Methylicorpusculum oleiharenae: one gene and its partner. The protein of the gene in region 1 interacts with the protein of each later gene in a pairwise test. Links are inferred from orthologs where the notes say so. Each region holds a gene or a part of one and is shown in the gene's direction. Other genes may lie near its edges.

Region 1 (3,496 bases):
CAATTGCCGATGTTTCCTACTACGTACAAATCAACAGCGAACTGGATCAGGAAGCAAAAAACCGCAGTACGTCGGTTTATTTTCCTGAAAAAGTCATTCCCATGTTACCGGAGATATTGTCTAACGGCTTATGTTCTCTGAATCCGGACGTTGACCGTCTTTGCATGGTCTGTGAGCTGGTTATCAACACTGAAGGGACTGTGTTGAGATCCAGTTTTTATGAGGCGGTAATGCGCTCTCATGCCAGATTAACCTACACCGAAGTGGCCCAAATTCTCGTAGAGGATAATCAGGCACTGAAGAAGAAATATAAACCGCTGGTGCCTCATCTAAACGAAACCTACTCGCTCTTTAAAGCAATGCGTCAAAGAAGAGAGGAGAGGGGGGCAATGGATTTTGACACCCAGGAAACCAGAATCCTGTTTGGCGCCGAGAGAAAAATTGAAAAAATCGTTCCCGTCGTCCGAAATGATGCGCATAAGCTGATTGAGGAGTTCATGATAACCGCCAACATGGCTGCTGCGCGGTTTTTAAACAGAAAAAAAATCCCAAAATTACTGAGAATTCATGAAGGGCCCGGTCCCGAAAAGTTACTGGCGTTAAAAACTTTTCTAGGTGAATTAGGGCTTCACCTGTCAGGAGAAGCGCAACCGACACCTTTGGATTACATGAAATTACTGGAGTCTGTCAAAGACAGGCCGGATGCGCATTTGATCCAGACAGTTTTGCTTCGCTCCATGTCACAAGCCGTTTACAGTCCAGAAATTAAAGGCCATTTCGGTTTGGCTCTGGATGCGTATGCGCATTTTACTTCGCCGATACGCCGTTATCCCGATCTGTTGGTTCACCGAGCGATCAAACATGCGTTGCAGAATAAACCGCCTGAAAGTTTTTTCTATGGCATTTCGGACATGGTTGCGTTGGGTGAGCACTGCTCCTCGTGCGAACGCAGGGCTGATGAAGCGACGCGTGACGTGGTCAATTGGCTGAAATGCGAATACATGATGGATAAGGTTGGTGAGGTGTTTCCGGGTATTATATCGGCCGTAACTTCATTCGGTTTTTTCGTTGAATTGGTTGATATCTATGTTGAAGGCTTGGTGCATGTATCCAATCTGGCGCAGGATTTTTTCAAATTCGACCCCTCCAGTCATCAATTGATAGGTGAACGCACTGGCATGCGCTATCGGTTGGGTGATTCTGTGCAGGTCAAGGTTGTCAGAGTCGATCTGGACGAAAAGAAAATTGATTTCGAGCTTTTTAAAAAAACCGGATCAGCAGCGATTAAAAACAAAAGGAAACGGCGCTCCAAGTGAAATTAACAAAAATATACGGACTCCATTCGGCTCAGGCGGCTCTTGATTACTCAGCGGAAAATATTTTACAAGTGTGGGTGGACAGTCACCGGCAAGATAAACGTTTATCCGAAATCATCAAGCAACTGGGCGACTTGGGCTTAAATACTGAAAAAGCCGATCGTAAAAAACTGGATCGATTAGCCGGAGGCACTAATCATCAGGGCATTGTGATAGAAATTGAGATGCCCGCTGCTAAATCTGAAGATGAATTGAAAACCGACCTGCTGAACATCACGACACCGCCTCTTTTTCTGGTGTTGGATAATGTTCAGGACCCGCATAATCTGGGCGCTTGCTTACGCACGGCCGATGCTACAGGTGTGAATGGCGTCATTATCACCAAAGATAACGCAACAGGAATTACCCCTACTGTTTGTAAAGTGGCAAGTGGTGCGGCTGAAACGGTGCCTGTTTATCAAATTACCAATCTGGCCAGAACACTTCGCTGGCTTAAAGATCAAGGGCTTTGGATTTTGGGTGCAGCAGGGGATGGTAATCAAACGATTTATCAGGCTGATTTAAAAGTCCCTATGGCTTTGGTTGTTGGTGCTGAAGGGAAAGGTCTTAGACGTTTGACCAGGGAAGAATGCGATATGCTGGTTAAGCTGCCGATGTTGGGCAAGATTGAAAGTTTGAATCTTTCGGTGGCGACCGGCGTGTTTCTCTATGAAGTGGTCAGGCAAAGAATGATGTAACCAAAGCGTTTATTACTTCAGTATTTGTTCAATCAAGTCATCTTACTTATTGTAAATTTTCAGGTTAATTGTCCTGGTTTGTTGGCTATGCCAGTTAATTTCGTAGGCTTCTGCTTGCATAAGCTGGCACCATGGACAAACCGGATTAGCCGAAATGGCAATTTCCTCTTGTGTGTCAAGGTCGTCTCCGCATCTAGAGCAATAGTTGTAATGAGCGATCTTTTTCATAACACATCCTTACTGAATATAGAACGGAACACAGGTTAACCCGGATATTGAATAAAAAATGTGAGCAATTCACTTTTTTGTCTTTTAAAAACGGGCTGCTAAGTATTTTTTCTCATTTTTTATGATTCAAGTATGAAAAGTCTTGCCATAAATGACCTATCAGCTTTTTGAATCGGTTATTTTCGGCACTAACCCTATGGATATTTAGAGCCCTGTTTTCAATAAGCACCCGTTGGAAAGGTTCGTGTAAGGTTTCGTTAATACAATGGCCCTCAAATAAAGTATCGATTAAAAACTACTTTTCAGCTAGTCTAATTATCGACCGCTTTGTTCATATCTTGTTTCATGACACATTCTTGAAAAGAATTTGTCTGAACCATTTGTATTTTCAAGGCTTAGCAAGAAGGAGCCATTATGAAATCGTTTGAAAAACTCCTGGCGGAAAATAAAGCTTGGGCTACTGAAGTCAAGACAGAAGATCCTGATTTTTTTAAAAACTTAGCCAAAGAACAAAAACCGGAATTTTTATGGATTGGATGTTCTGACAGTCGCGTTCCCGCTGAAATCATTGTAAAAGCAGCTCCCGGCGAGATGTTTATTCATAGAAATATCGCTAACCAGATGATTTCTACAGATTTTAATTGTCTCAGTGTCTTGCAGTATGCGGTTAATGTTCTGGAAGTTAAGCATATTATCGTTTGCGGTCATTATAATTGCGGTGGTGTTAAAGCGGCTTTAAATAGGCAGCATACGGAATTAATGATTACCAATAAATGGCTGCTGCATATTAAGGATATTTACCGCCTGCATAAAAATGAAGTCGATGCTTTGCCGACTGAAGAACAGCGTGTTAACAGGCTGGTGGAGTTAAATATCATCGAACAAATCAATACGCTGGCTTACACCTCGATAGTGCAAAAATCCTGGCACGAGCATAAACGTCCGGTTTTGCATGGATGGGTTTACGGATTATCGGATGGCTTGCTCAATCCACTGATAACGCTGTATCCTGATTTCGAGGTCGATAATATATTTAAATACGATTTTAAAACCGCTTGAGTTTCAAGACCAACCGAATGGTGAAGGAAAGGTTATTTTTAAGTGAAATACTGCATTCATCACTTTAAGTTATCTGATTACCATCTTCCGGTTTTGTCTCAAGTGGTTGGTATGACACGCTATCCATCCATTGATATCTAGGACTATTGAGAAAAA
Region 2 (3,496 bases), 4.0 Mb from region 1 along the record:
AACTCAAGACCCCAGGTCTTGATCTGATGGGTTAGTCCGGCAAAATCGGTGAGAGTTTGTTTGTTCATGGCAAATAATAGAAAATAATCAATACTTAATCAGGTTTTAACAATTTAAGTAAACATATCATGCAAGATCTACCTATAGAACTTTATCGTGTTAATCAAGTAAGAACATTCGATAGAATTGCGATCGAGGAATACGGCATTACCGGCTATGAGTTGATGTCAAGGGCTGGCGACTTTATTTTTAATACCATAGTAAGCAACTGTCCTGATTGCCGGAATTGGGCTGTTTTTTGCGGCGGCGGCAATAATGGCGGGGACGGTTACGTAGTTGCAAGGCTTGCATTGGAAGCGGGTATAAACGCCTGTGTTTACCCGATTGTTGACGGTGCGGCACTCAAGGGCGATGCCCGTCTGGCTTTTGAGGCTTACACACTTGCTGGCGGGATTTTTAAACCATTCACGCCGGACTCTGCGCTTGAAACAGATTTAATTGTAGATGCCTTATTGGGCTCAGGGTTGGATCGGCCTGTTTCAGGACTTTATGCAAAGGCCATTAACGCAATCAACGCCTCTGCAAGTCCGGTGATAGCGGCGGATATACCTTCAGGCCTAAACGCCGATACAGGCAAAGTGATGGGGGAGGCTGTCAAAGCTGATTACACCGTATCCCTGGTTGGGCTTAAACAAGGCCTATTCACGGGCGATGCGGCGGATTTCTGCGGAACCATCCTTTTTTCGGATCTCGATATTCCTCAGCAAGTTTACGAAAGGCAGCACTGTTCAGCGCGCCGGTTGATGCGTATTCCGTTTGCACGCCGGAGCCGCTGCGCGCACAAGGGGGTAAACGGCCATGTACTGATTGTTGGTGGCGATTATGGTTTTTCGGGGGCGGTAAGATTGGCGGCCGAAGCCGCGCTGCGAATAGGGGCGGGTCTGGTGACTGTCGCAACACGGCCCGAGCACGCATTGACTTTGAATCTGGATAGGCCGGAGATCATGTGCCATGGCATTTCTGATGCTTATCAGTTGAGTGAGCGAATCAAGCGTGCCAGTGTCATTGTGTTGGGGCCCGGGCTGGGCAGCCAGCTTTGGGGTCGGTCTTTGTTTGATGCGGTTTTGCAGTCTGACAAACCGATTGTGATGGATGCGGATGGACTCACTATATTGTCCAGGGGGACTGTCCACCGTGACAACTGGGTGCTGACGCCGCACCCTGGCGAAGCGTCAAGATTGTTGACCGCATCGATTGCCGCTATTGAAGCTGACCGGTTTTATGCCGTCAGTGAAATGCAAAAAGCCTATGGCGGTATTGTTGTATTAAAAGGTGCAGGTTCTTTAGTTGCCAATAAAACCGATATCGCCATTTCACCCACGGGTAATCCCGGTATGGCGTCCGGGGGCATGGGAGATGTGCTTTCCGGAGTGATTGGAGGCTTAATTGCCCAAGGATTAAGTTTGCAGACCGCCGCCGAACAAGGGGTATATATTCATGGACTGGCCGGCGATTTGGCTGCCCAGGCGGGCGGTGAAAGAGGCTTGTTGGCGGGGGATTTAATGTCTTATCTGAGACAGTTGGTGAACGAGTGATCGTCGAACTGCAAGATACCGAAGCAACCGAAGCGGCTGGTGCAGATTTATGGCCGCTGTTGCCGAAAAAATGCATCGTTTACCTGCAGGGTGAACTGGGGGCGGGCAAGACAACCTTTGTCAGAGGTTTGTTGAGGGCTGCCGGTTATCAGGGGGTGGTGAAAAGCCCAACCTATACCGTCGTCGAGGAGTATTTAACCAGCGATCGCACACTATTTCATTTTGACTTATATAGGATCAGAGACCCTGAAGAATTGATCTGGATGGGCATCGAAGATTATCTGGCGCAAGAGGCGGTCTGTTTGTTTGAATGGCCTGAAATGGGGCTGGGCATTTTGCCCGAGGCCGACCTTCTGATCCGTCTGGATTTACTGGCACAAGGCCGTTCGATGCAAATGGAGTGGAGGAAGGAGGGGTAAAAAAATAATTCCAAACTGACATGAAAAAACAAAGACATATTGTTATACTTTAATCCAGTTTATTATTATTTCAGGTAAATATATGCATAGCGTCTGGAAACTCCTCATGATTCCGGTACTGCAATTGATAACATTTTGTGTTCATGCAGATCAGGCGGGTTTGAATGCATTACACCACTGGATAGCGTCCGATCACACTCGAATGGTTTTTGATCTCACTGCAGAGTCTGATCAACAGGTTTTTTTACTGGATAATCCGCCGCGCATGGTGATCGATTTCAAAAATGTCAGGTTATCAGGGCCATTAGACCAGCCTTCAAACAATCATCCTTTGTTTTCAAGAGTTAGAAGCGCTTTGCGTAACGAGGGTGATTTGAGAGTGGTTATTGATTTGAAAAAATCCGGAACACCCAGGGTTTCTCCTGTATCGGGTGGAAAAGCTAAAGGCCATCAATTGATTGTTGATTTTTTTCCTAAAGGCGTTGATCCGGATAAAGCATCCAAACCGCGTATGGCTAAAACCGTCCCGGCTAGTGAATCGGTATCAGCAGCTGTGACTAAAGAAACAGAGAAACCGGTTAAGGTAGAAAGCGATTCCAAGAAGGATTTTACTTCTGAAAAACCGGTAACAGTGGCTGCGAAAGAACCTACTCCGGCTCCGGTTGAAAAAGCCGCTTCACAAGCAGAAACGTTATCCGTAAAAAACGAAGTTGAGGCAAAGGAACCTCTTTTGCAAACAAAATCGGCTGCTGAAAGAGCAGGGGATATCGTTATCGCGATTGATGCCGGACATGGCGGTGAGGATCCTGGTGCTCATGGCCCAAAAGGTACGCATGAAAAAGAAGTGACTTTGGCTATTGCCAAAAAACTGGCCGGAATGATCAACGCTAAATCCGGAATGAAAGCGGTATTAGTCCGAAAAGGGGATTACTACATCAGTCTCAGGGAGCGTATGAATATCGCTAGAGACGCCAATGCCGATTTATTCGTTTCGATACATGCCGATGCATTCCAGCAGGCCGATGTACAAGGTGCCTCGGTTTTTACGCTGTCTACTGCAGGGGCTAGTAACGAGGCTTCTCGTTGGCTGGCGGACCAGGAAAATGCAGCGGATTTGATCGGAGGCGTCAGTCTGGTTGACAAAGATGATGTGTTAGCCAAAGTTTTACTTGATCTTTCACAGACGGCTACCCAGGAAGCCAGTGTTAACGCAGCCTCGACTGTTTTGAAAAGCTTGAAAAAAGCAGGTCAGGTTCATCAGAATGCGGTTCAAAAGGCCGAGTTTTTAGTCTTGAAATCACCGGATGTACCTTCTATTTTGGTTGAGATGGCCTTTATTTCCAATCCGACGGAGGAGGAGAGGCTAAAGAATAGTGCGCATCAGGATACGTTAGCCAGAGCTGTGTTTAACGGCATTGATAGTTATTTCAAACATTTTTCACCGATGGAAACACGCGTTGCAAGTACAGGTAGCGATAACCT

What was found. Proteins that work in one complex are often made in the same cells at the same time.
Region 2: the proteins of rlmB (region 1) and tsaE interact in binary tests that used the Escherichia coli proteins (3 or more experiments, as listed by UniProt). The link is inferred for Methylicorpusculum oleiharenae from one-to-one orthologs.

The regions. Positions count from the first base shown.
Region 1 is NZ_WUTY02000001.1:4,210,585-4,214,080, reverse strand. What follows is about bases 184-3,182. They hold rlmB (23S rRNA (guanosine(2251)-2'-O)-methyltransferase RlmB), read left to right. Parts: upstream 184-1,312; coding sequence 1,313-2,053; downstream 2,054-3,182. Other genes in these bases: can (carbonate dehydratase), read left to right, coding at 2,696-3,182; rnr (ribonuclease R), read left to right, coding at 184-1,316. Also shown: more of rnr, read left to right, coding at 1-183; more of can, read left to right, coding at 3,183-3,340. UniProt on the Escherichia coli protein: Specifically methylates the ribose of guanosine 2251 in 23S rRNA.
Region 2 is NZ_WUTY02000001.1:166,967-170,462, reverse strand. What follows is about bases 304-3,302. They hold tsaE (tRNA (adenosine(37)-N6)-threonylcarbamoyltransferase complex ATPase subunit type 1 TsaE), read left to right. Parts: upstream 304-1,591; coding sequence 1,592-2,014; downstream 2,015-3,302. Other genes in these bases: GO003_RS00855 (N-acetylmuramoyl-L-alanine amidase), read left to right, coding at 2,121-3,302; GO003_RS00865 (NAD(P)H-hydrate dehydratase), read left to right, coding at 304-1,595. Outside these bases: tRNA epoxyqueuosine(34) reductase QueG, read right to left, coding at 1-68; more of GO003_RS00865, read left to right, coding at 129-303; more of GO003_RS00855, read left to right, coding at 3,303-3,496. UniProt on the Escherichia coli protein: Required for the formation of a threonylcarbamoyl group on adenosine at position 37 (t(6)A37) in tRNAs that read codons beginning with adenine.